4 regions of the Enterobacter sp. 6722112 genome follow, and region 1 is predicted to be linked to each of the others. Evidence: predicted binding sites of a transcription regulator. Region 1 holds the regulator's gene; each other region holds the start of a gene.
What was found. The regulator Fur, encoded in region 1, represses iron uptake genes when iron is present. The targets are predictions, from matches to a motif close to ATAATAATGAGAACNACTATCAA.
Positions count from the first base shown of each region.

Region 2: the regulator Fur is predicted to act here: its motif matches at 3,352-3,374, upstream of sodA (superoxide dismutase [Mn]).
Region 3: the regulator Fur is predicted to act here: its motif matches at 3,888-3,910, upstream of bfd (bacterioferritin-associated ferredoxin).
Region 4: the regulator Fur is predicted to act here: its motif matches at 3,584-3,606, upstream of sufA (Fe-S cluster assembly scaffold SufA).

Region 1 is NZ_JBZWGR010000007.1:1,104,201-1,110,032, reverse strand. Features, by position in the region: gene seqA (replication initiation negative regulator SeqA) at 9-554, opposite strand; gene ybfF (esterase) at 738-1,511, shown strand; gene ybfE (LexA regulated protein) at 1,640-1,927, shown strand; gene fldA (flavodoxin FldA) at 2,083-2,613, shown strand; gene fur (ferric iron uptake transcriptional regulator) at 2,905-3,351, shown strand; gene chiQ (ChiQ/YbfN family lipoprotein) at 3,494-3,820, opposite strand; gene chiP (chitoporin ChiP) at 3,868-5,265, opposite strand; gene glnS (glutamine--tRNA ligase) at 5,712-5,832, opposite strand, start outside.
Region 2 is NZ_JBZWGR010000007.1:4,253,798-4,259,629, forward strand. Features, by position in the region: gene cpxR (envelope stress response regulator transcription factor CpxR) at 1-494, shown strand, start outside; gene cpxA (envelope stress sensor histidine kinase CpxA) at 491-1,864, shown strand; gene yiiM (6-hydroxyaminopurine reductase) at 1,908-2,591, opposite strand; gene sodA (superoxide dismutase [Mn]) at 2,658-3,278, opposite strand; gene rhaT (L-rhamnose/proton symporter RhaT) at 3,567-4,601, shown strand; gene rhaR (HTH-type transcriptional activator RhaR) at 4,602-5,450, opposite strand; gene rhaS (HTH-type transcriptional activator RhaS) at 5,524-5,832, opposite strand, start outside.
Region 3 is NZ_JBZWGR010000007.1:3,875,741-3,881,572, forward strand. Features, by position in the region: gene rplB (50S ribosomal protein L2) at 1-366, opposite strand, end outside; gene rplW (50S ribosomal protein L23) at 384-686, opposite strand; gene rplD (50S ribosomal protein L4) at 683-1,288, opposite strand; gene rplC (50S ribosomal protein L3) at 1,299-1,928, opposite strand; gene rpsJ (30S ribosomal protein S10) at 1,961-2,272, opposite strand; gene AC4OVU_RS20110 (prepilin peptidase) at 2,653-3,126, shown strand; gene bfr (bacterioferritin) at 3,110-3,586, opposite strand; gene bfd (bacterioferritin-associated ferredoxin) at 3,659-3,853, opposite strand; gene tuf (elongation factor Tu) at 4,032-5,216, opposite strand; gene fusA (elongation factor G) at 5,286-5,832, opposite strand, start outside.
Region 4 is NZ_JBZWGR010000007.1:1,680,773-1,686,604, reverse strand. Features, by position in the region: gene sufD (Fe-S cluster assembly protein SufD) at 1-946, opposite strand, end outside; gene sufC (Fe-S cluster assembly ATPase SufC) at 921-1,667, opposite strand; gene sufB (Fe-S cluster assembly protein SufB) at 1,677-3,167, opposite strand; gene sufA (Fe-S cluster assembly scaffold SufA) at 3,176-3,544, opposite strand; gene AC4OVU_RS09565 (DUF3828 domain-containing protein) at 4,178-4,630, shown strand; gene AC4OVU_RS09560 (MerR family transcriptional regulator) at 4,740-5,468, opposite strand; gene AC4OVU_RS09555 (diguanylate phosphodiesterase) at 5,657-5,832, opposite strand, start outside.

The DNA of each region.
Region 1 (5,832 bases):
TGCAAGGGTTAAATTGTACCGCAAACCTTTTCGATCAATTCCGCCGGGAACTGCATGGACTGCATGATATGTTCGATCATGCTGCACTTACGGCCCGTATTGGTGTTGGTGATCACCCAGTATGGTGTACCGGGAACGTGTTTGGGTTTGGTTTGGTTGCCATTTTGCAGCAGGGTCTGCTCGTCGCCTGCGAAGTAAACGCGCGTGCGACCGTGCAGCGACTCTGTCGCTTCTGCAAATGCGTTGTTATCCAGTGAGTAAAGTGTAGACAGCACCAGCATAAAGCGGTTAACCGCCTTTTTCTGCTCGGCATATTCATCGGACAGCAGCAGCTCGCGCATCGCTCGCACTTTGTCTTTTGCCGGCATGACGGCAGGTTTTACTTGTGCAACAACGCTCGGCTGAGACACGACATCTTTAGTGACAGGAGTGGGCTGTGAGGCGGCGGAAATTTTGAGCATGCGCCGTAAAATGTCGGACGCGCTCTCCCCAATATGCCGCGTCTGGCTGGCAATATACTGATAGAGTTCGTCATCAACTTCGATTGTTTTCATCTTAATCCAGTGCGATATCTTATCTGAATACAAGTCGTTGAGATTATAAGGTCAAATCCCAACAGCGGATAGCGTCAAACCAGGTTGGCGGCAAAAGTCAGATTAAACTGGATCCTTGCCCCCGGGCGGCAGAATGGTCAACATGATACCCTAACCTGACAAACCTAAAAAAAGAACTTTGCCATGAAATTGAATACCCGAGCGCAAACTGCACAATCGCCGAACAATAATTCTCCCATCGTACTGGTTCACGGCCTGTTTGGTAGCCTGGATAATCTGGGTGTGCTTGCGCGCGATTTAGTGGCCGATCACGCGATCCTCCAGGTTGATATGCGCAATCACGGTCTTTCTGGGCGCTCGGAGGAGATGACCTACGCAGCCATGGCGCAGGATCTGCGGGACACCCTCGATGCGAATAATATCCAGAAAGCGACGCTTATCGGGCATTCAATGGGCGGCAAAGCGGTGATGGCGCTCACTGCGCTGGCCCCTGAGCGAATTTCCGGGCTGGTGGTCATCGACGTTGCGCCCGTCAATTACGACGTTCGCCGTCACGATGAGATTTTTGCCGCCATCAATGCGGTCACCGAAGCGGGTGTCGCAACCCGCCAGCAGGCGGCTGCCGTTATGCGTGAGCATCTTGATGAGGAAGGCGTGGTCCAGTTCCTGCTGAAATCGTTTGTTGACGGACAATGGCGCTTTAACGTCCCGGTATTGTGGGATCAGTATTCGCATATTGTGGGCTGGGAAACCGTCCCCGCCTGGCCGCACCCTACCCTTTTTATTCGCGGCGGCAACTCCCCTTACGTCACTGATGCATACCGTGACACGCTGCTGGCGCAATTCCCGCAGGCTCGCGCTCACGTTATTGCGGGTGCCGGGCACTGGGTACACGCGGAAAAACCGGATGCCGTCCTGCGCGCCATTCGCCGCTATCTTACTGATACAGCGAATTGATTAAAAAGCCAGCGACCGGAAGACGACGGGCTTCCAGTCGTTGGCGTGTGGATTTGGGTGATGTATGATGGCGCGCTTATCGCCCGGGCATTAGCAGGGCGGCGTGTTTCCCCCGAAGTCTCAGAATCATGGCCAAAGAACAAACGGACCGTACGACACTAGATCTGTTCGCGAATGAGCGTCGACCGGGACGACCGAAAACGAATCCGCTTTCGCGCGATGAACAGCTGCGTATCAATAAACGCAACCAGCTTAAACGCGATAAAAATCGTGGGCTTAAGCGTGTCGAACTGAAGCTGAATGCCGATGCCGTCGATGCGCTTAACGAGTTAGCTGACGCGCGCAACATCAGCCGCAGCGAACTGATCGAAGAGATGCTGATCGCCCAGCTTGAGACGTTACGCGGCAAGGCGTGAGTCAGAAAATCCCCAATATTACCTTTTTCATGTAGCACAGAGTGCAGTCCTGCGTGATAGCTGTTTCCGCAGGGTTGCCTGTTCTGCTATTATTGCCCTTATCCGTGGACAATTTGCGCCACCATACCATTAAGTTTCAAGAGGTTATTTTACTCATGGCAATCATCGGCATTTTCTTTGGCAGTGATACCGGCAATACTGAAAATATCGCAAAAAACATTCAAAAACAGCTCGGTAAAGACGTTGCTGATGTGCATGACATCGCCAAGAGCAGCAAAGAAGATCTCGAGGGCTATGACATCCTGCTGCTGGGCATCCCGACCTGGTACTACGGTGAAGCACAGTGTGACTGGGACGATTTCTTCCCGACGCTGGAAGAAGTAGACTTCAACGGCAAGCTGGTTGCCCTGTTTGGCTGTGGCGATCAGGAAGACTATGCTGAGTATTTCTGTGATGCGCTGGGCACTATTCGCGACATCATTGAGCCACGCGGTGCGGCGATCGTCGGTCACTGGCCAACGGCGGGTTACCATTTCGAAGCGTCCAAAGGTCTGGCAGATGACGATCACTTCGTTGGCCTGGCCATTGATGAAGACCGTCAGCCAGAGCTGACCGCTGAGCGTGTAGAAAAATGGGTTAAGCAGGTTCGTGAAGAGCTGAACCTGGACGATATCCTTAACGCCTGATATCCCTGCGGCGCAACTCCGGTTGCGCCCGTTTTCCAGGTAAAACCGATTAAATTAATTGCTACAAACTTTTAACTTTTTCGCCCAGACCTGTACAATATCCCCCTGGTAAAAAGTGGGTGCCATCGAACAAGTTTGTTGGTGATACCACGTTTTTATAAGCATACTTTGCTTGAGACTTGCAGTTTTCATTTAGCCATGGCAGTTCTATAATGAGACGCATTATCCCAAGTGCATTTTCTGTCACTTCTTCTTTTGAAGTGAATCGTTTAGCAACAGGACAGATTCCGCATGACTGACAACAATACCGCATTAAAGAAAGCTGGCCTGAAAGTAACGCTTCCTCGGTTAAAAATCCTTGAAGTGCTTCAGGGGCCAGACAATCACCATGTCAGTGCGGAAGACCTTTATAAGCGTCTTATCGATATGGGTGAAGAGATTGGGCTGGCAACCGTCTATCGTGTGCTGAACCAGTTTGATGACGCGGGCATTGTTACTCGTCATAATTTCGAAGGCGGTAAATCCGTGTTCGAGCTGACTCAGCAGCATCACCACGATCACCTGATCTGCCTCGACTGTGGCAAGGTCATTGAATTTAGCGATGATTCCATTGAATCACGCCAGCGTGAAATCGCCGCCCGTCATGGCATCCGCCTGACCAACCACAGCCTGTACCTGTACGGTCACTGCGCTGAAGGCGATTGCCGCGAAGACGACCACGCGCACGACGCGAAATAATATCGTGTTCATACTCTGAGCCAGCCGTAAGGTTGGCTTTTTTTTGCCTGAAAAAAGTCCGGTGGCGCTGCGCTTACCGGGCCTACGGGCTGTGACACCGTTGTAGGCCCGGTAAGCGCAGCGCCACCGGGCATAAAGCAACTTATTTATTGTTATTGCGAATCTCGTCCCAGATCTTATCGCAACGCTTCGCCACTTCCTGATCGTTACCGCTTTTCCGCGCCTGGATACAGGCCTGGTAATCCATCACGCGAACATTTTCCTGCGTCGCAAACTGCTCATGCGCTTTCTCTTTTTTCAGCACATTCAGCACGCTCTGGCAGGCTTCAATCTTCTCTGGCGATCCTTGTGCTGTATTGATGCAGGCGCTATACGCCTCCTTCAGACGGGAGTCTTCTTTCTGCGCCTGATCCTGCGCACACGCCACCAGCCCCGATGCCAGCAGCGCAACGATTACCATTTTTTTCATCATATGCAGTCTCCATGCAGGCGGGATTTCGCCCGCCTGCGTATTCATCAGAAGATTGTGAATGGCGCAATGACCATGAATTTCACGTCACGTTCATCCTGGAAGATGTTGCCGTAACCGCCCGCGTAGCTCGGGATATCGGAGTGGTTGTCATACTGGGTGAAGTGCAGTTTGAACATCGTGCCTTTCGCACGGCCCTCCTGAAGGGTGTAAATCGCATCCAGACTGTATGAAGACTCTTTCAGACGGTAATTCGGATCGTAGTAGGCGTCTGGCGTAGCCATATCTGCTGGCTTCGCGTCCCAGGCGTACGCGTAGGACGCACCCACTGCCCAGCCAGGCAGGTTCCAGTTCTTCAGGTCATACATTGCGCCGAAGAAGACCGCCTTTTCGCCGTCGGCGTTGAAGTCAGAGCGGTTATCCCACCAGATATCCAGACGACCATTGGAAGAGGCGTAGGTTGGCGTCATACGTTGCAGGAAGTAGCCCTGCTGCCCTTCTGCCTTGACCCATGTTCCCTCCAGACGTAAATCAACCTGACCTACCTTGTAGCCGAAGGTCAACGCCTGTAACCACGCGGTGCCGTCATAGATATCATTTACGCTGCCATCACTGACTTTGTCGCGCGTACCGTAGAACTGATAGCTGGTGCTCAGCGGGCTACCCGCGATATCAAATTTGTAGCTGGCTTTAGCAAAGTACTGATCGATATAGCCTTCAGCCTGACCAAAAGCAGCTTCCAGCACCAGATCGTTTTTGAAGTCGTACTTCGCCCCCAGCGAGTGGAGATAATCAACTTTGGTTTTTTTATCATTCTGATAGAACTTGTCCATCTCAATGTGCCACGGCGCTTTGTACTCGTTGGTCCACATATAGGAGAAGCTCAACGCCCCCGCATCGCCGTAGTCAAAATTAGCACCGGCTTCCGCACCCTGATAGGTACCTGGCATAAAGCTCCAGTGCGGTGCTAACAGCGTCTGGCCGGTTGGCTGGATATAACCTCCACGCGCCCAGACCGGACCATATTTGAATTTTGCAGCCGCTTTATACAGGCTGATTCCGCTTTTATCGCCGGACCAGTCTTCGTCGTAGGCTTTATTGCTGGAGGAGAACGCAATTTCGTTCGGATGGCCGCTGTCGCCATTTTCGGCCATTTCAATTGCGGTGAACGCTGCAATATCGATCCCGAACATATCGGCGGCATATCCCGACTGGAAATCAAGGTTAGCGTTCCAGGTCGAGTGAGAAAGGTTGGTTTTGTATTTATCTTCAGTGACGTCTTTACGGTCACGCTCACGCTGCCAGTAATAAATACCGCCCGTGAGGGTGGAATCTTCGATGAAACCTGCTGCTTTTGCCTCTGGCGCAACCACCAGGCCCGACATTGCTGTCACACCGGCGATAGCCAGCGCCAGCGCACTACGTTTGCCACTGAACGTACGCATAGATTATTCCTCTTTGACGAATTAAAACGCCTTAAACGGCGAAAAACAGAAAAGACCAAGTGGTCAGGGGTAGTCAGAAATACCCTCGAATTAACTACCGTCTTTAGGTTATTTTTCGCGACGCGAATTATCAATGCTTTTAATCAGGCAAAAGTCAGGATTATGACGAAGAGCACATATTTCGTAGTGCTTTGTAACATTTACCGGGAAGCAAGTACTGGCGGGGGAATACGCTAATTTTCAGTAAGTAACATTGATATTGTGAATATATTTTTCAGCGTTTCTGTTTTTGGAAAACAACAAACTTTTTTAAATAAAATAAGTAGCACCACATTGACCTGGAATGTTGGCTTTAATTCATCATCCCGATGCTTAACGACATGATCGTTAAATAAAAAAACGCCGCATTATGCGGCGTTTGTTTCTCATTGACCATGCCAGCGTGATTATTCGCCGATCTTAGTCCAGGTATCACGCAGACCGACGGTACGGTTAAATACCGGTTTTTCCGCCGTGCTGTAACGGCTGTCCAGGCAGAAGTAACCCTCACGTTCAAACTGGAACGCT
Region 2 (5,832 bases), 3.1 Mb from region 1:
CACACCAGACCCCCGTCATTATGCTGACCGCACGCGGCAGCGAGCTTGACCGCGTACTCGGCCTTGAGCTGGGTGCGGATGACTATTTACCTAAGCCGTTCAACGACCGTGAACTGGTGGCCCGTATTCGCGCGATCCTGCGCCGCTCTCACTGGAGCGAGCAGCAGCAGAATACCGACAACAGCTCGCCTACGCTGGAAGTAGACTCCCTGAGCCTGAACCCGGGCCGCCAGGAAGCGAGCTTCGACGGTGAAACGCTGGAGCTAACCGGCACCGAGTTCACCCTGCTGTATCTGCTGGCGCAGCATCTCGGCCAGGTGGTGTCGCGTGAACACTTAAGCCAGGAAGTGCTGGGCAAACGCCTCACCCCGTTTGACCGCGCCATCGACATGCATATCTCGAACCTGCGCCGTAAGCTGCCGGAGCGTAAAGACGGTCATCCCTGGTTCAAAACCCTGCGTGGTCGTGGTTATCTGATGGTTTCCGCTTCATGATAGGCAGCTTAACCGCCCGCATCTTCGCCATCTTCTGGCTGACGCTGGCACTGGTTTTAATGCTCGTTTTGATGTTGCCAAAACTCGACTCACGCCAGATGACGGAGCTACTCGACAGCGAGCAACGTCAGGGCGTGATGATCGAGCAGCACGTGGAAGCGGAGCTGGCAAACGATCCGCCGAACGATTTAATGTGGTGGCGCAGGCTGTTTCGCGCTATCGACAAGTGGGCGCCCCCCGGACAACGTCTTTTACTGGTCACCAGTGAAGGCCGCGTGATTGGGGCCGATCGCAATGAAATGCAGATTATCCGCAACTTTATTGGCCAGGCGGATAATGCCGATCACCCACAGAAAAAGAAATATGGTCGGGTAGAGATGGTCGGTCCTTTCTCGGTGCGGGATGGGGAAGACAATTACCAGCTCTATCTGATTCGCCCTGCGAGCAGTTCCCAGTCCGACTTTATCAACCTGCTGTTTGACCGTCCGCTTTTGCTGTTGATTGTCACGATGCTGGTCAGTTCCCCGCTGCTGTTATGGCTGGCGTGGAGCCTGGCGAAACCGGCGCGTAAGCTGAAAAATGCGGCGGACGAAGTGGCGCAGGGCAACCTGAGGCAGCATCCGGAGCTGGAATCCGGGCCGCAGGAGTTCCTGGCCGCCGGAACCAGTTTTAACCAGATGGTCTCTGCTCTTGACCGCATGATGACCGCGCAGCAACGCCTGCTGTCGGATATCTCCCACGAGCTGCGGACGCCGCTCACGCGCTTACAGCTGGGTACCGCCCTGCTGCGCCGCCGCAGCGGCGAGAGCAAAGAGCTGGAGCGTATTGAGACGGAAGCGCATCGCCTGGACAGCATGATCAACGATCTGCTGGTGATGTCGCGCAATCAGCAGAAAAACGCGCTGGTGAGCGAAACGGTGAAAGCCAATCACCTCTGGCATGAGGTGCTGGACAACGCGGCGTTCGAAGCGGAGCAGATGGGCAAATCGTTCACCGTCAACTTCCCGCCGGGCCCGTGGCCGCTCTACGGTAACCCCAACACGCTGGAAAGCGCGCTGGAGAATATCGTGCGTAACGCCCTGCGCTATTCGCACACGAAGATTGAAGTGGCGTTTTCGGTGGATAAAGACGGGATTACCGTCATTGTCGATGACGATGGTCCTGGCGTCAGCCCGGAAGATCGCGAGCAGATTTTCCGTCCGTTCTACCGCACCGACGAGGCGCGCGACCGTGAATCTGGTGGTACGGGGCTAGGTCTGGCGATTGTTGAAACCGCCATGCAACAGCACCGTGGCTGGGTGAAAGCCGATGACAGCCCGCTGGGCGGGCTGAGGTTAACGCTATGGCTGCCGCTGTATAAGCGTTCGTAACCGTATGTGCCGGGTGGCGGCTTCGCCTTACCCGGCCTACTTTCTACGGAACCTCTTTCCCCCACAATCTCCGCGAACTGCTCTCGATCTTGCCGCTTAACCGCCGCTTCTGCATCGTTCTGGTCCAGCTGGTGGATAATCCCGCCGCTGACAGCAGGCGGTGATACTGCTCGTCATCAAACGGCATATGCCAGGCAATTGCGCAGGCCTCGTATACCGACACCTCACTCAAGCGCGAAGCCAGCTCAAGCGGCGCATCCGCCGAAACCTGTCCCGCCTGCACAACGCGATACAGCCAGCCGGTTTTACCCGCGTTTTGCAGCTGGGCCGACATATCCTGAATGCCGAAATGGTAATTAAGCTTAAAGCACGGTGAGCGCGGCTGGGTGACCTGAATCAAAGCATCGCCCCAGCGGTAAATATCGCCGATAAAGACGTTCTTCTCCGTCAGCCCCTCCGTTGAGAGATTTTCGCCAAACGCGGGGGCGACGAAGAGGTCCGCCTGTTCAGGAAATTCGGCTTTCCAGTGCTGATAGTGCTCGCGCGGATAGTGGCACAGCGCGCGATCGGGCCCGCCGTGGATTTTCTTTTCAGCCTGCTGGTCACCCGCAAGCCCGAGATCGGTCAACGTCAGCTCACCGTCGACCTGCACTTTGGCGATGGCGCTCGGGCGGCTGCCTTCGTACTCCCTTACCTTGCCTGTAAACACATTCACCGGGTAATGCATCTCCACTCCTTCAGATACAAAAAAAGCGAGTCATCAGACTCGCTTCTCACAGGCGTCAATGCAACCTTATTTTTTAGCGGCGAAACGCGCTGCTGCTTCGTCCCAGTTCACTACATCCCAGAAGGCTTTGATGTAGTCAGGGCGACGGTTCTGGAACTTCAGGTAGTAAGCGTGTTCCCACACGTCCAGACCCAGAATTGGGAAGCCGGATGCGCCAGAGATAGCTTCACCCATCAGCGGGGAGTCCTGGTTAGCGGTAGAAACGACCGCCAGTTTGTCATCTTTCAGGACCAGCCACGCCCAGCCAGAGCCGAAACGGGTTGCAGCGGCTTTTTCGAATTCCGCTTTGAAGTTGTCAACGGAACCGAAGTCACGCTCGATAGCCGCTTTCAGGTCGCCCTGAAGGGTGGTGCCGGTTTTCAGGCCTTTCCAGAACAGGCTGTGGTTAGCGTGACCGCCCGCGTTGTTGCGCAGCACGGTTTTCTTGTCTGCCGGCAGCTGGTCCAGTTTGGTGATCAGCTCTTCAACAGGCAGATTAGCGAACTCTGGCAGGCTTTCCAGCGCAGCATTCGCGTTGTTCACATAGGTCTGGTGGTGTTTAGTGTGATGGATTTCCATCGTCTGCTTGTCGAAATGCGGTTCCAGTGCGTCGTAGGCATACGGCAGGGATGGCAGTGTATAACTCATAATCCTCTCCATTATTGTCGGGCGGCACAGCTGTTAATGCCGCGTAAGCAGTTGGTTCATTATAGTTAATTAAATGATATTGAAAATGATTATCAATGCCGTATTTTTTATAAGGTTATTAGATTTTTGATAAATGACAAAATTGTGAGTCTGCTCACGTGCTTAACGTGGTGATTGCCATCCTGAACAAAAGTGCGGCAACCTTCTGAAGGTTCCCAAACCGCCTCATTTTTACACTCATCAAGTCGGCGGGAAGCCTCCGGCTATAAAAACGATGAGGATGTAAAAATGAATCATGCGATTACGATGGGTATTTTCTGGCATTTGATAGGCGCGGCCAGTGCAGCCTGTTTCTATGCCCCGTTTAAAAAGGTGAAAGGCTGGTCATGGGAAACCATGTGGTCCGTTGGCGGCACCGTGTCCTGGCTGATTTTGCCGTGGACAATCAGCGCCATGCTGCTGCCCGATTTCTGGGGCTACTTCTCCTCCTTCAACGCCTCCACCCTGCTGCCGGTATTCCTGTTCGGCGCGATGTGGGGCATCGGTAATATCAACTACGGCCTCACCATGCGCTACCTAGGCATGTCGATGGGGATTGGCATCGCGATTGGCATTACGCTGATTGTTGGCACCCTGATGACGCCAATCCTCAACGGCCACTTCGACGTGCTGATCAACACTCAGGGCGGGCGAATGACGCTGCTGGGCGTGCTGGTGGCGGTGATCGGCGTGGGCATCGTCACCCGCGCAGGCCAGCTGAAAGAACGCAAGATGGGCATCAAAGCCGAAGAGTTCAACCTGAAGAAAGGGCTGCTGCTGGCGGTGATGTGCGGCGTATTCTCGGCGGGCATGTCGTTCGCCATGAACGCCGCCAAACCGATGCACGACGCCGCTGCGGCGCTGGGCGTCGATCCGCTGTACGTTGCCCTGCCAAGCTACGTGGTGATCATGGGCGGCGGCGCGCTGGTAAACCTCGGCTTCTGCTTCATTCGTCTGGCAAAAGTGAAGAACCTGTCGGTAAAAGCCGACTTCTCGCTGGCAAAACCGCTGATCGTCACCAACGTCCTGCTCTCCGCCCTCGGCGGTCTGATGTGGTATCTGCAATTCTTCTTCTACGCCTGGGGTCACGCCAGTATTCCGGCGCAGTATGACTACATGAGCTGGATGCTGCACATGAGCTTCTACGTGCTGTGCGGCGGGCTGGTTGGGCTGGTGCTGAAAGAGTGGAACAATGCCGGGCGTCGTCCGGTTGGCGTGCTGAGCCTGGGCTGTGTGGTGATTATCATTGCGGCCAATATCGTCGGCCTCGGCATGGCGAACTGATTACGCTGCCTTTCGACTGCGATGACGCCACTGAACCGGCGTCATCCCCACCTCACGGTTAAACACCACCGAAAAGTAGTTACTGTCCTCAAAGCCGCAGCGCATCGCCACTTCACTCACCATCAGCTCCGTATGCTGTAACAGGTACTGGGCGTGGCAGATGCGCAGCTGGCGCAGATAGTGGTTGACCGTCATCCCCGTCTGGGTGCGGAACTGCTGGCGCAGCGCGCGCTCGCTGCACTGCTCCTGCTCGCAGAATTTTTCCAGCACGAAACTCTTGTTCAGACTGCCCGCAAGCCGGGTGATGAGCTTATCCAGCAGCGCTTCCTGCGTGGTAGCAGAGGGATTATCCGTAGCGTAACGATGCCGCTTCAGGGTCATCACCAGCTGGGCAAAAAGCAGCTCCGACATCTGGTTTGCCACCGGATCGCTCTTCTGGCTCTCCTGCTCCAGCTGGGAAATCGTCTGGCGCACCTGAGCCATGCCGTTGCTGCTTAAGCGCCAGTGCGGTTCGCCTCTGGCATCATGAAAACCGGGGATATTGCCCGCCCAGTCGACATTCAGTTTAAGTCTGTCGGGGCAGTAGATGACGTTCTGCAACACCAGATCGTTAACCGAGGCGTAGGAGTGTTTGTCTTCAGCGCGGATGTAGAACAGGTCTCCGCGCGTGATGCGGTAGGGGCGGTCGTTGAGGACGTGCAGGCCGTTGCCTCGCCATACCAGCACCAGCTCGCAAAACTCGTGGGTGTGCTCGGCAAAGACGTTTTGCGGGTAGCGGTCGGCCACCGCGACGGCCTGACTCGCGGAGGCAAAAAAATCATCTTTGCGAAGAATGAGCTGAGCAGCCACACCACAACCTCTACGGCGAATAACCGGACATTATTAGCCTTTTTGCAGCAAAAAAACGGTGACTGCCCTCGCGTTACTGAAGCAACGCGTCTTTCCCCTGACGAATATCGCGCGGCGACCAGTTAAACTCCCGGCGAAAAAGCGTCGAAAAGTGGTTACTGTCGCCGAATCCGCAGCGATAGGCGATATCGGTGACGCTTTCGTCGGTATGACGTAAAAGGTGCCGCGCTTTGATCAGGCGCAGACGGTTGAGGTAGCGCTGCGGCGTCAGCCCGGTATGCTGCTTGAGCTGACGATGCAGCGTGCGCAGCGAGAGCGAAAAGTCATCCGCCAGCGTTTCCCAGCAGACATCTTCGGCAAAATGATCTTCCAGCCAGGCCAT
Region 3 (5,832 bases), 2.8 Mb from region 1:
AGCATCAACGCCAGACTGAATCTGGTCGCCAGCTTTCAGGCCTTTAGGGGCCAGGATGTAACGGCGTTCGCCATCTTTGTACAGAACCAGCGCGATGTTCGCGGAACGGTTCGGATCGTACTCAAGACGCTCAACAACTGCTGGGATACCGTCTTTGTTGCGTTTGAAGTCAACAATACGATAAGCCTGCTTGTGGCCACCACCGATGTGACGAGTGGTGATACGGCCATTGTTGTTACGACCACCGGATTTGCTGTTTTTTTCCAGCAACGGAGCAAAAGGTTTGCCCTTGTGCAGCTCAGGGTTAACCACTTTAACTACGTGGCGACGACCCGGAGATGTCGGTTTACATTTAACAACTGCCATTGTATTACTCCTCCGACTTACTCAGCGCCGCCAACGAAGTCCAGGTTCTGGCCTTCTTTCAGGGTGACGTAAGCTTTTTTCCAGTCGCTACGACGACCGATACGCTGTCCGTGACGTTTAACTTTCCCTTTAACTACCAGGGTGTTAACGACTTCGACTTCGACTTCAAACAGTTTCTGCACAGCAGCTTTGATCTCTGCTTTGGTCGCGTCTTTAGCAACTTTGAGAACGATGGTGTTTGTTTTTTCCATCGCAGTAGACGCTTTTTCAGAAACGTGCGGTGCGCGCAGCACCTTCAGCAGACGTTCTTCACGAATCATGCCAGCATCTCCTCAACTTGCTTAACAGCATCAGCAGTCATTACGACTTTGTCGAAGGCGATCAGGCTAACCGGGTCGATACCAGTCGCGTCGCGTACGTCAACCTTGTGCAGGTTACGCGCGGCCAGGAACAGGTTCTCGTCCAGCTCACCGGTGATGATCAGCACATCTTCCAGAGCCATGTCTTTCAGTTTCTGTGCCAGCAGCTTAGTTTTAGGCGCTTCAACAGAGAACTTCTCGACAACGATCAGACGATCCTGACGTACCAGTTCGGACAGAATGCTTTTCAGCGCGCCGCGGTACATCTTTTTGTTAACTTTTTGACTGTGGTCCTGTGGACGCGCAGCGAAGGTCACGCCACCTGAACGCCAGATCGGGCTCTTGATAGAACCTGAACGCGCACGGCCGGTACCTTTCTGGCGCCATGGCTTTTTGCCTGAACCAGTTACTTCAGCACGAGTCTTCTGAGCACGAGTACCCTGACGAGCACCAGCTGCATAAGCAACAACAACCTGGTGAACCAGCGCTTCGTTGAAATCACGACCGAAGGTAGTTTCGGAAACAGTCAGCGCGCTCTGCGCGTCTTTCAATACTAATTCCATTGCTATCCCCTTACGCCTTCACAGCTGGTTTAACGATCAGGTCGCTACCGGTTGCACCCGGGACCGCACCTTTAACCAGCAGCAGGTTGCGCTCAGCGTCAACACGTACTACGTCCAGGCTCTGAACGGTTACACGTTCGTTGCCCAGCTGACCTGCCATTTTCTTGCCTTTGAACACTTTGCCCGGAGTCTGGTTCTGACCGATAGAACCCGGAACGCGGTGAGACAAGGAGTTACCGTGAGTAGCGTCCTGGGTACGGAAGTTCCAGCGCTTAACGGTACCAGCAAAACCTTTACCTTTAGAGGTACCGGTTACGTCAACTTTTTTAACGTCAGCAAACAGCTCAACGCTAATGTCCTGACCTACGGTGAACTCTTCGCCTTCAGCAAGACGGAATTCCCACAGACCACGGCCAGCTTCAACGCCAGCTTTAGCGAAGTGACCCGCTTCTGGTTTGGTTACACGGTTAGCTTTTTTAGCACCAGTGGTAACCTGAATAGCGCGGTAGCCATCGTTAGCCAGATCTTTAACCTGAGTAACGCGGTTTGCTTCAACTTCGATTACGGTTACTGGGATAGAAACGCCATCTTCAGTGAAGATGCGGGTCATACCCACTTTTTTACCGACTAAACCAATCATTGTTTCAACCTCTCAATCGCTCGATGACCTGATTAACCCAGGCTGATCTGCACGTCTACACCGGCAGCCAGATCCAGACGCATCAGAGCATCAACGGTTTTCTCAGTTGGCTCAACGATGTCAACCAGACGCTTGTGAGTGCGGATTTCGTACTGATCACGCGCATCTTTGTTAACGTGCGGAGAGATCAGAACGGTAAAGCGCTCTTTGCGGGTCGGCAGCGGGATCGGACCACGGACTTGCGCACCAGTGCGCTTAGCAGTCTCGACGATTTCCGCGGTTGATTGATCGATCAGACGATGATCAAACGCTTTAAGGCGGATACGGATTCTTTGGTTCTGCATGAGACCAGAGCTCCAATTATTTTATAAACGAAAATGATTACTCCTCAAACCCATTACGATTGATGGGAGAGTGTAACCGTTCTTACGTAGCTCCCCAATTGGGAGCATTGTTGAGTAACAAAGTGAGCTACTCTGGTTCAGATTGAACCCGCCGTCAATTACGACAAGCCCGCGCATTATACGTAAATCAGAGAAAGACGCAAGTGCCGTTTAGAAATTAAGCGCCAAAGACGTACTATACGTAAGGCCGCGCAATTTTTTATGCAAAGTATCCCTTCTCAACTCTTTGTATGAAGCCGCTACGCAATTGCTGTTTTTACACATTGCCGGGCATGCAGATTATTACGAGTATGCGCTCAAACCATTTTGAGGCTCTCGCTATGCTACTGTCCCTCCCCTTTCTGTTGATCTATTTTGCGTTATCGGCCTTGCTTGTTCGCACCGATATCCGCACGGGGCTTCTTCCCGATAAATTTCTTTGTCCGCTGCTATGGACGGGCCTGCTCTACCAGCTTTGTCTCCATCCTGATTTTTTGCCGAGCGCGGTAGTGGGTGCGATGACAGGATATGCCGGATTCGCCATTATCTATTGGGGATACCGGCTCATCTGCCGACGTGAAGGGATGGGATATGGCGACATAAAATATCTGGCGGCGCTGGGGGCATGGCATGGCTGGTGTGTACTACCAATACTGGCATTAGTGGCCGCGTTAATGGCTCTGCTGTATCTGGTTGCTTTCTCGTTGTTTACCCCTGATAAGCAGGCATTAAAAAACCCACTGCCTTTTGGGCCATTTCTGGCGGCAGCGGGTTTATGCGTTGGCTGGGAAAGCCTGATTAACTTTCCACTTTGATCTGAGACTGAAGGTAGTTCTGTAGGCCAATTTTGCTAATGAGATCCAGTTCGGTCTCAAGCCAGTCGATGTGCCCTTCTTCATCGGCCAGGATCTGGATCATCATATCGCGGCTGACGTAGTCATGTACGCTGTCCGCATAGGCAATGGCTTCACGCAGATCTTTTGCACCCTCCAGCTCCAGCCGGAGATCAGAACGCAGCATCTCTTCGACATCTTCTCCGATGCCCAGTTTTCCGAGATCCTGTAGGTTAGGAATGCCTTCGAGGAATAAAATACGCTCAATGTATTTATCGGCGTGTTTCATTTCATCAATGGACTCATGGTATTCAACATCGTTGAGGCGAGTCAGTCCCCAGTTTTTAAACATTCTTGCATGGAGAAAATACTGATTGATTGCGACAAGCTCATTTCCCAATAATTTATTGAGATAACTTATGATTTTAACATCACCTTTCATTATATAGTCCCTCCGCTTCCACTCATTGAAGCGTAGATCGGGCTACGGGGATGTCAAAAAAAAGATAGAGGCTTACGCGATCTCTTTGAATTCCGGGATCTGCATCAGTTCGTCCTGCATGATCTCACGCGCTGCGCGAACGCATTTACCGCATTGATTTCCCACCGGAACAAACTTGCGAAGCTGCTGGAAAGATTGTGGTTGAAACTGGCGAACGGCCTGACGAATTTTTTTGTCGCTTACACCATTACATAAACAAACGTACATAAAGACTCCCGTTCAAAATATGCGCAAAGTGTAAGTGAGAATGGTTATGATTACAATAGCGCGGGCGTCGGAATACGTGGCGGGAGAAAGCAAAAAATGCGAATTTTTATGACAATGCCCCAACGGCAGAAAACAAAAAAGGACGCCGGAGCGTCCTTTTTATTTCAGGGCTAATTAATTAGCCCAGAACTTTAGCAACAACGCCCGCGCCAACGGTACGGCCGCCTTCACGGATTGCGAAACGCAGACCGTCGTCCATCGCGATTGGGTGGATCAGCGTCACAACCATCTTGATGTTGTCGCCTGGCATTACCATCTCTACGCCTTCTGGCAGTTCGATGGTACCGGTCACGTCAGTTGTACGGAAGTAGAACTGTGGACGGTAGCCTTTGAAGAACGGAGTATGACGGCCGCCTTCGTCTTTGGACAGAATGTACACTTCAGATTCGAACTTGGTGTGTGGCTTGATTGAGCCTGGCTTCGCCAGAACCTGACCACGTTCGATTTCTTCACGTTTGATACCACGCAGCAGAACACCAACGTTCTCACCAGCACGGCCTTCGTCCAGCAGTTTGCGGAACATTTCAACGCCAGTACAGGTAGACTTCGCAGTCTCTTTGATACCAACGATTTCAACTTCTTCACCAACTTTGATGATACCGCGCTCTACACGACCGGTAACAACGGTACCACGACCGGAGATGGAGAATACGTCTTCGATTGGCAGCAGGAATGGCTTGTCAATCGCACGCTCTGGTTCTGGGATGTAAGAATCCAGGTAGCCAGCCAGTTCGATGATTTTCTCTTCCCACTCTGCTTCGCCTTCCAGCGCTTTCAGCGCGGAACCACGAACGATTGGAGTGTCGTCGCCTGGGAAATCGTACTGAGACAGCAGTTCACGAACTTCCATCTCTACCAGTTCCAGCAGCTCTTCGTCATCAACCATGTCACATTTGTTCAGGAACACGATGATGAAAGGAACGCCTACCTGACGACCCAGCAGGATGTGCTCACGAGTCTGAGGCATAGGGCCGTCAGTCGCAGCAACAACCAGGATCGCGCCGTCCATCTGCGCAGCACCGGTGATCATGTTTTTAACATAGTCGGCGTGGCCTGGGCAGTCTACGTGTGCGTAGTGGCGAGTCGGGGTGTCATACTCAACGTGAGAGGTGTTGATGGTGATACCACGAGCTTTTTCTTCTGGTGCGTTATCGATCTGGTCGAAAGCACGAGCAGCACCGCCGTAGGTTTTAGCCAGTACGGTGGTGATTGCAGCAGTCAGGGTAGTTTTACCATGGTCAACGTGGCCGATAGTACCAACGTTGACGTGCGGTTTTGTACGTTCAAATTTTTCTTTAGACACGGCTATATTCCTTACTATAGTGCTCTCCCCTTCGGAGAGAGCACGGGACTTAGGTTTTAATCCTGTGGATTACTTACCACGGGCTTCGATAACGGCCTGAGCAACGTTGTTCGGCGCATCATCATACTTCAGGAATTCCATAGTGTATGATGCACGACCTTTGGTCAGAGAACGCAGCTGAGTCGCATATCCGAACATTTCAGACAGCGGAACTTCAGCGTGGATCTTAACGCCAGTTACTTCGGATTCCTGACCACGCAGCATACCGCGACGACGGCTCAAGTCACCGATAACGTCACCGGTGTTCTCTTCAGGAGTTTCTACTTCAACCTTCATGATCGGCTCAAGCAGAACTGGTTTTGCTTTCTTAAAGCCTTCTTTAAAGGCAATAGACGCAGCCAGTTTAAACGCCAGTTCAGAGGAGTCAACGTCGTGGTAAGAACCGAAGTGCAGACGAACACCCATGTCTACAACCGGGTAACCAGCCAGAGGACCAGCTTTCAGCTGCTCCTGGATGCCTTTATCAACGGCAGGGATGTATTCGCCAGGAATTACACCACCTTTGATGTCGTTGATGAACTCGTAACCTTTAGGGTTAGAGCCCGGCTCCAGTGGG
Region 4 (5,832 bases), 580 kb from region 1:
GGCCGTTAAACACCGCACGTCCTTTGTCGCTGACGATGGTTTTGTGCAACTGACGGCTGTTGCAGTAGCCTTTGTTATGCTCAAGCCAGGTGCGCGTGTCGCACACTTCTGACTTCACCGGCATCGCCAGGCTGTTAATACGCAGCGTAGTGTTTTCACCGTTCAGCTGGGTGCTGGTATTGTGGCGCAGCACCGCGCCGCCAAGCAGGAAGCTGTGGCTGTACGCCGCGGCATCCTGGCCCAGCAGAATATCGTTGTGGGCGAAGTGGTGACTGAGCGGATTCTCAAACGCCAGCTTGATGTGGTGCAGCTGGGCATTGGCCGCCACGTTCATCGTCAGACGCGAACCGGTAAAATGACGGGTGTCGTTAAGGCTGACGTAATGCTCGATCACCGTCGCCTCCGCCCCTTCTGCCAGCTCAAGATGGTGGCGATAGTGGGCGGTGTTAATCTCATCACCCTCAACGCCCTGGGTGATATGCATCAGCAGCAGCGGTTTCGCCGGGCGCTGGTTACGCTTAACGCGAATATGGGTGACAGATTGCGACAGGCTCTCTGTCAGGTGCAGGAAGACTTCAGGCTGAACGGGCGCGTTCAGCGACTGACGTTCATCGTTAATGACGATATCGAACCCGCTCTCCTGCACGCTGTCGCTCAGCTCCGCACGGAACAGACCGTCGACAAACACCAGACGCACGGCATCCACGGTCAGCGCCAGCATGTCGCGCTGATCGGGGCTGACCTGCGCCAGACGGGTGACAAACTCGCCGTTCAGCAGGCCATCCAGCGGGGTATATTTCCAGTTCTCATGTTTACGCGTCGGTAAACCGAGACGCAGCATCTGCTGGAGATGGTGCTGAGCCTGTTCAGAGCGCGCTCCACCCTGCGCTTCAAACAGCCGGTGCCACTGCTGGAGTGCATTACTGCTGTTCGGTAAGCCAGCCATAACCCTGCTCCTCCAGTTGTTTAACCAGCGTAAAGTCACCGGATTTCACAATGCGTCCCTGGTAAAGCACATGGACATAGTCCGGTTTGATGTAGTCAAGTATTCGCTGGTAGTGAGTCACGATGATAAATGAGCGGTTGCCGTCACGCAGGGAGTTCACCCCGTCGGCAACGATCTTCAGGGCATCGATATCCAGCCCTGAATCGGTCTCATCGAGAATGCACAGCGCCGGTTCCAGAACCGCCATTTGCAGAATATCGTTACGTTTCTTCTCACCGCCGGAGAAACCCACGTTTACCGAGCGGGTCAACAGATCTTCCGGCATTTTCAGCAGCTTGATCTTCTCTTCCATCAGATCCTGGAAGTCAAAGCGATCCAGCGCCTCAAGGCCGCGATACTTGCGCACCGCGTTCAGCGCGGTTTGCAGGAAGAACTGGTTGCTGACGCCCGGAATTTCCACCGGATACTGGAAGGCCATAAAGATGCCCTCGCCGGCACGCTCTTCCGGCGACATCTCCAGCAGATCTTTGCCGTTAAACTCAACGGAGCCGCTGGTAACTTCATAATCTTCGCGTCCTGCCAGCGTCGCTGAAAGCGTACTTTTCCCGGAGCCGTTTGGCCCCATGATGGCGTGAACTTCACCCGGTTTGACGTCAAAATTGAGGCCACGCAGGATCTCTTTCTCTTCCACGCTAACCTGTAAATCTTTAATGCTTAACATGTGCTTTCCTTAACCGACGCTGTGTTCAAGACTAATGGCGAGGAGTTTCTGGGCTTCAACGGCAAATTCCAGCGGCAGTTCAGAGAACACGTCCTTACAGAAGCCGTTAACGATCATTGAAATCGCATCTTCTTCACTGATCCCGCGTTGCAGGCAGTAGAAAAGCTGATCTTCACCAATACGTGACGTAGTTGCCTCATGCTCAAGCTGGGCGCTGTTATTGCGGCATTCGACATACGGGAAGGTATGCGCCCCGCAGTCCGCGCCAATCAGCATGGAGTCACACTGGGTGAAGTTACGCGCGTTGGTTGCCGTCGGCATGATTTTCACCAGCCCGCGATAGCTGTTCTGGCTGTGACCGGCAGAGATCCCTTTGGAGATGATGGTCGATTTGGTGTTTTTACCGATGTGGATCATCTTGGTGCCGGTATCGGCCTGCTGATGACCGCTGGTCAGCGCCACGGAGTAAAACTCACCGATGGAGTTGTCGCCGCGCAGAATACAGCTCGGGTATTTCCAGGTAATGGCGGAGCCGGTTTCTGACTGAGTCCAGGACATTTTGCTGTTTTCGCCTTCGCACAGCGCGCGTTTGGTGACGAAGTTCAGAATACCACCGGTGTTGCCGTCGCCCGGGAACCAGTTCTGTACCGTAGAGTACTTCACTTCCGCATCTTTATGGATGATCACCTCTACCACCGCCGCGTGCAGCTGGTAGCTGTCGCGCACAGGAGCGGAGCACCCTTCGATGTAGCTTACGTAGCTGCCTTCATCGGCCACCAGGATGGTGCGTTCAAACTGGCCGGTTTTTTCCGCGTTGATGCGGAAATAGGTCGAGAGCTCCATCGGGCAGCGCACGCCTTTCGGCACGTAGATAAAAGTACCGTCTGACGCCACCGCCGCATTCAGTGCCGCGAAGAAGTTATCGTTACTCGGCACCACGGTACCAATATACTTTTTCACCAGCTCGGGGTGATCGTGAATGGCTTCACCAAAGGAACAGAAAATGATCCCCTGCTCCGCCAGTTTTTCACGGTAGGTGGTTGCCACCGAGACGGAGTCAAAAATGGCGTCTACCGCCACCTCTTTGCCTTCGCGCACGGGCACGCCGAGCTGATTAAACGCCTCTTCCACCTCTTTACTCAGGAAGCTGTTCTCCGCGCCGGTTTGCTGAACCGCGCCGGGTTGCGAGGCACAGGTATCATCACAGCTGCCGCAGGAGGGCGCGGAGTAGTAGCTATAATCCTGATAGTTCAGCTTATCGTAATGCGCTTTCAGCCAGTGGGGTTCTTCCATCTCCAGCCACGCGCGGAATGCGCTCAGGCGAAACTCCAGCATCCACTCCGGCTCGTTACGTTTCGCCGAAATGGCGCGCACGACCTCTTCGTTGATGCCTTTCGCCAGCTCATCGGTTTGCAGCTGCGTAAAGAAACCCTCTTTATAGTTGAGGTGTCCGCCGCTCCAGGTGTTTACATCACTCGTTGCTTCAGTATTACGAGACATAGTACCGCCTATACCCCAAAGCTTTCGCCGCAGCCGCATTCGTTCTGGGCTTTCGGGTTATGAAATTTGAATAACTGGTTTAAACCTTCCCGAACGTAGTCGACTTCGGTTCCATCGATAAACGGCATCGCCTGTAGCGCGACGTATAACTTTGCACCGTCGGTTTCAAAGACCAGATCGTCCTTTTCAGGTTCGGTTACGGTATCCAGCACGTAGCCAAATCCCGCGCAGCCAGTCTGCTTAACGCCTAAGCGTACGCCGAGGATGTCGGGATTTTTTGCCACCAGCTCATGAATATGCGCCGCCGCCGCGGGCGTCAGCGTTAAGCCACGCCAGGCAAAATCGGCCGGATTGAAGGTTTCTGAATGCAGTTCCATAGGTCCACCTCATCTGATAAGCCACCAGGGCATAACACCATGTTAGTGATAACGATTATCACTTCAACCCCCTGCGAGCAGGGGCTTTGGGCTAAACCGCCCTTTTTGGCTACTTTCATTAAGCATAGACCCTGTGACGGGATGCGGATGGGATGGTTAGATTTGTTCAATGTATTGATAAATAATGCATTTCATAAGAAAGGCGGTAAGGTGACGGGCAATGATAAAAATTGTATTGGAAATACCTATTTTTAAGATAGCTAAAGTACGCGCAGGCACCATATACATTTTTTACGTATGCCTCCCCCTTAAGCCAGGTTCTTTTTAATCCTTTTTTGCCTTACCTGGGCGCGCATAAAGACGTTTGATGGATAAGTTAACCATTATTTATCAGTCTGATAGTGGTTAAATTCCGAACATGATTAATTACATAAACTCATCCCTTTTCGACGTAATGTTTCCCTTGTTAACCATTTATTCAATAAGGGATTAAATTATGTGGAGTACCTATAAAGCCGCAGCTCATGCTCGCCAGCATGCAGGTCAGTATAGCCAGAAAAGATGTGCAGAATTTTCTTTAATAGCAATACCGGCAAGTAAAGACAGCATATGCAATTTACAGGCATGACTGACATGAAAAAAATAATTCTGGCGATCCTGCTTCTGCCCACTCTCGCATCCGCTGCACAGAAGTTCCCCCCTGAGGTATCCGCTGCCCTTCAGTTTAATAAGTGGTACATCTCGCAAATTATTATCGGGAAAGAGCCCCTGAAAAACTATGAAGCGCTGAGGCCATATGTAACCCGCGAAACTATCAGCAAACTCAAAGCCATGGATAAGCTGGATTCAGATGAATATGACGTGCCTGACGTCGATATGTTCATCAAGGCTCAGGGATATGAAGATGACTGGGGCATCGTCAGTGCGCGGGCGCTGGATTACGATGCCGCCTGTATGCAGGTTTATATCTCATTCGGCAAAAAGCGGGATCACACCGTGATTGACTGCATGGTCAAGGAAGATGGCGTGTGGAAAGTTGAATCCGTGGCCAGTATGAATATTTCAGACAACCTGATGATGGAATAAACCGACGATATGACAGGGGTACTGATGCTATGCATCTTCGCGGATACCCCTGTCGTATCGCCAGAAGGCAAAATCCCGCACTGGCGGTTTACCGTTGGCCCCCTTAACATCAGTGATGGAACGAAACGGCGAAACCCTGTTCACGCCAATGGTCGAGCTGCTCCTGTTGACGAGGCGTAGGCGCTTTACCGGTCCAGACGAAGATTTTTTGCCCGGGGAAGAGTTCAGGACGTGGAGAATCAATCGGCTCAGCCAGCACGTCGATATGCCAGCCTTTGTAGGCAAGACGGGCCGCTTCCAGCCACAAATGCGTACGGTCGTCGCACTCCCACCCAATCAGCAGCGCATCCTTACCTGCTTTTTTTCGCGACTCACCCAGGCTTGCAACGGCAAACTCAATCAGGACACCGTCCAGCAGGCTCGCCATGTGACGCACCGTATTCTGGTCCTGGTTCATTCGCTGCCGCACAGGGGTGATGATGTTATCTATCAGAACATCCATCGCATGGTCACGGCGGAACTCGCCGATTTTGGCGCGCAGTTTTGCCGGACTGGCATAGCGCAGAACGGTTAACATCTCTTCCTGAAACGATGCCCAGTTTCCCTGAGTCATCACTTCTGTATTTTCAAGAAGCGCTTTTACTTTACCGACCGAAACACCCGTTTTCATCAGGCGTTTGATCTCTTCGATACGCAGGATATCTTCATCGTCAAACTGACGATGACCCCCTTCGCTTCGCTGCGGCTTCAACAATCCATAACGGCGCTGCCAGGCACGCAGCGTAACGGGGTTGATACCGCATCGTTCGGCCACTTCGCCGATACTGTAATAGGCCATTAACTCCCTCACGCACAATACTTCCATACCTAACCAAACCAACCTTATCAGATTGTACAAATCATTTGTATAACTAACTCCTCGTTCTGAGACAAGTGAATGGCTCAACGAACCACTCACTCGTTAATGTATTGTTGTATAAATTTAGCCGTACGTACAGGTCACTTTTAAGAGTTACGTACAGGTTTTTATAAATCGTACTTTTTCTCGGGCCAGGCAATCGCCGGTATGCCCCCCAGGCGCGGGCTGGCGAAAAGGTGTCCCTGGAACTGAGAAATCCCGGCAGATTCCAGCCACATCCACTCTTCAGCCAGCTCTACGCCTACCGCACAGAACAGAATTTCCAGGGAGGCGCAGCATTTAA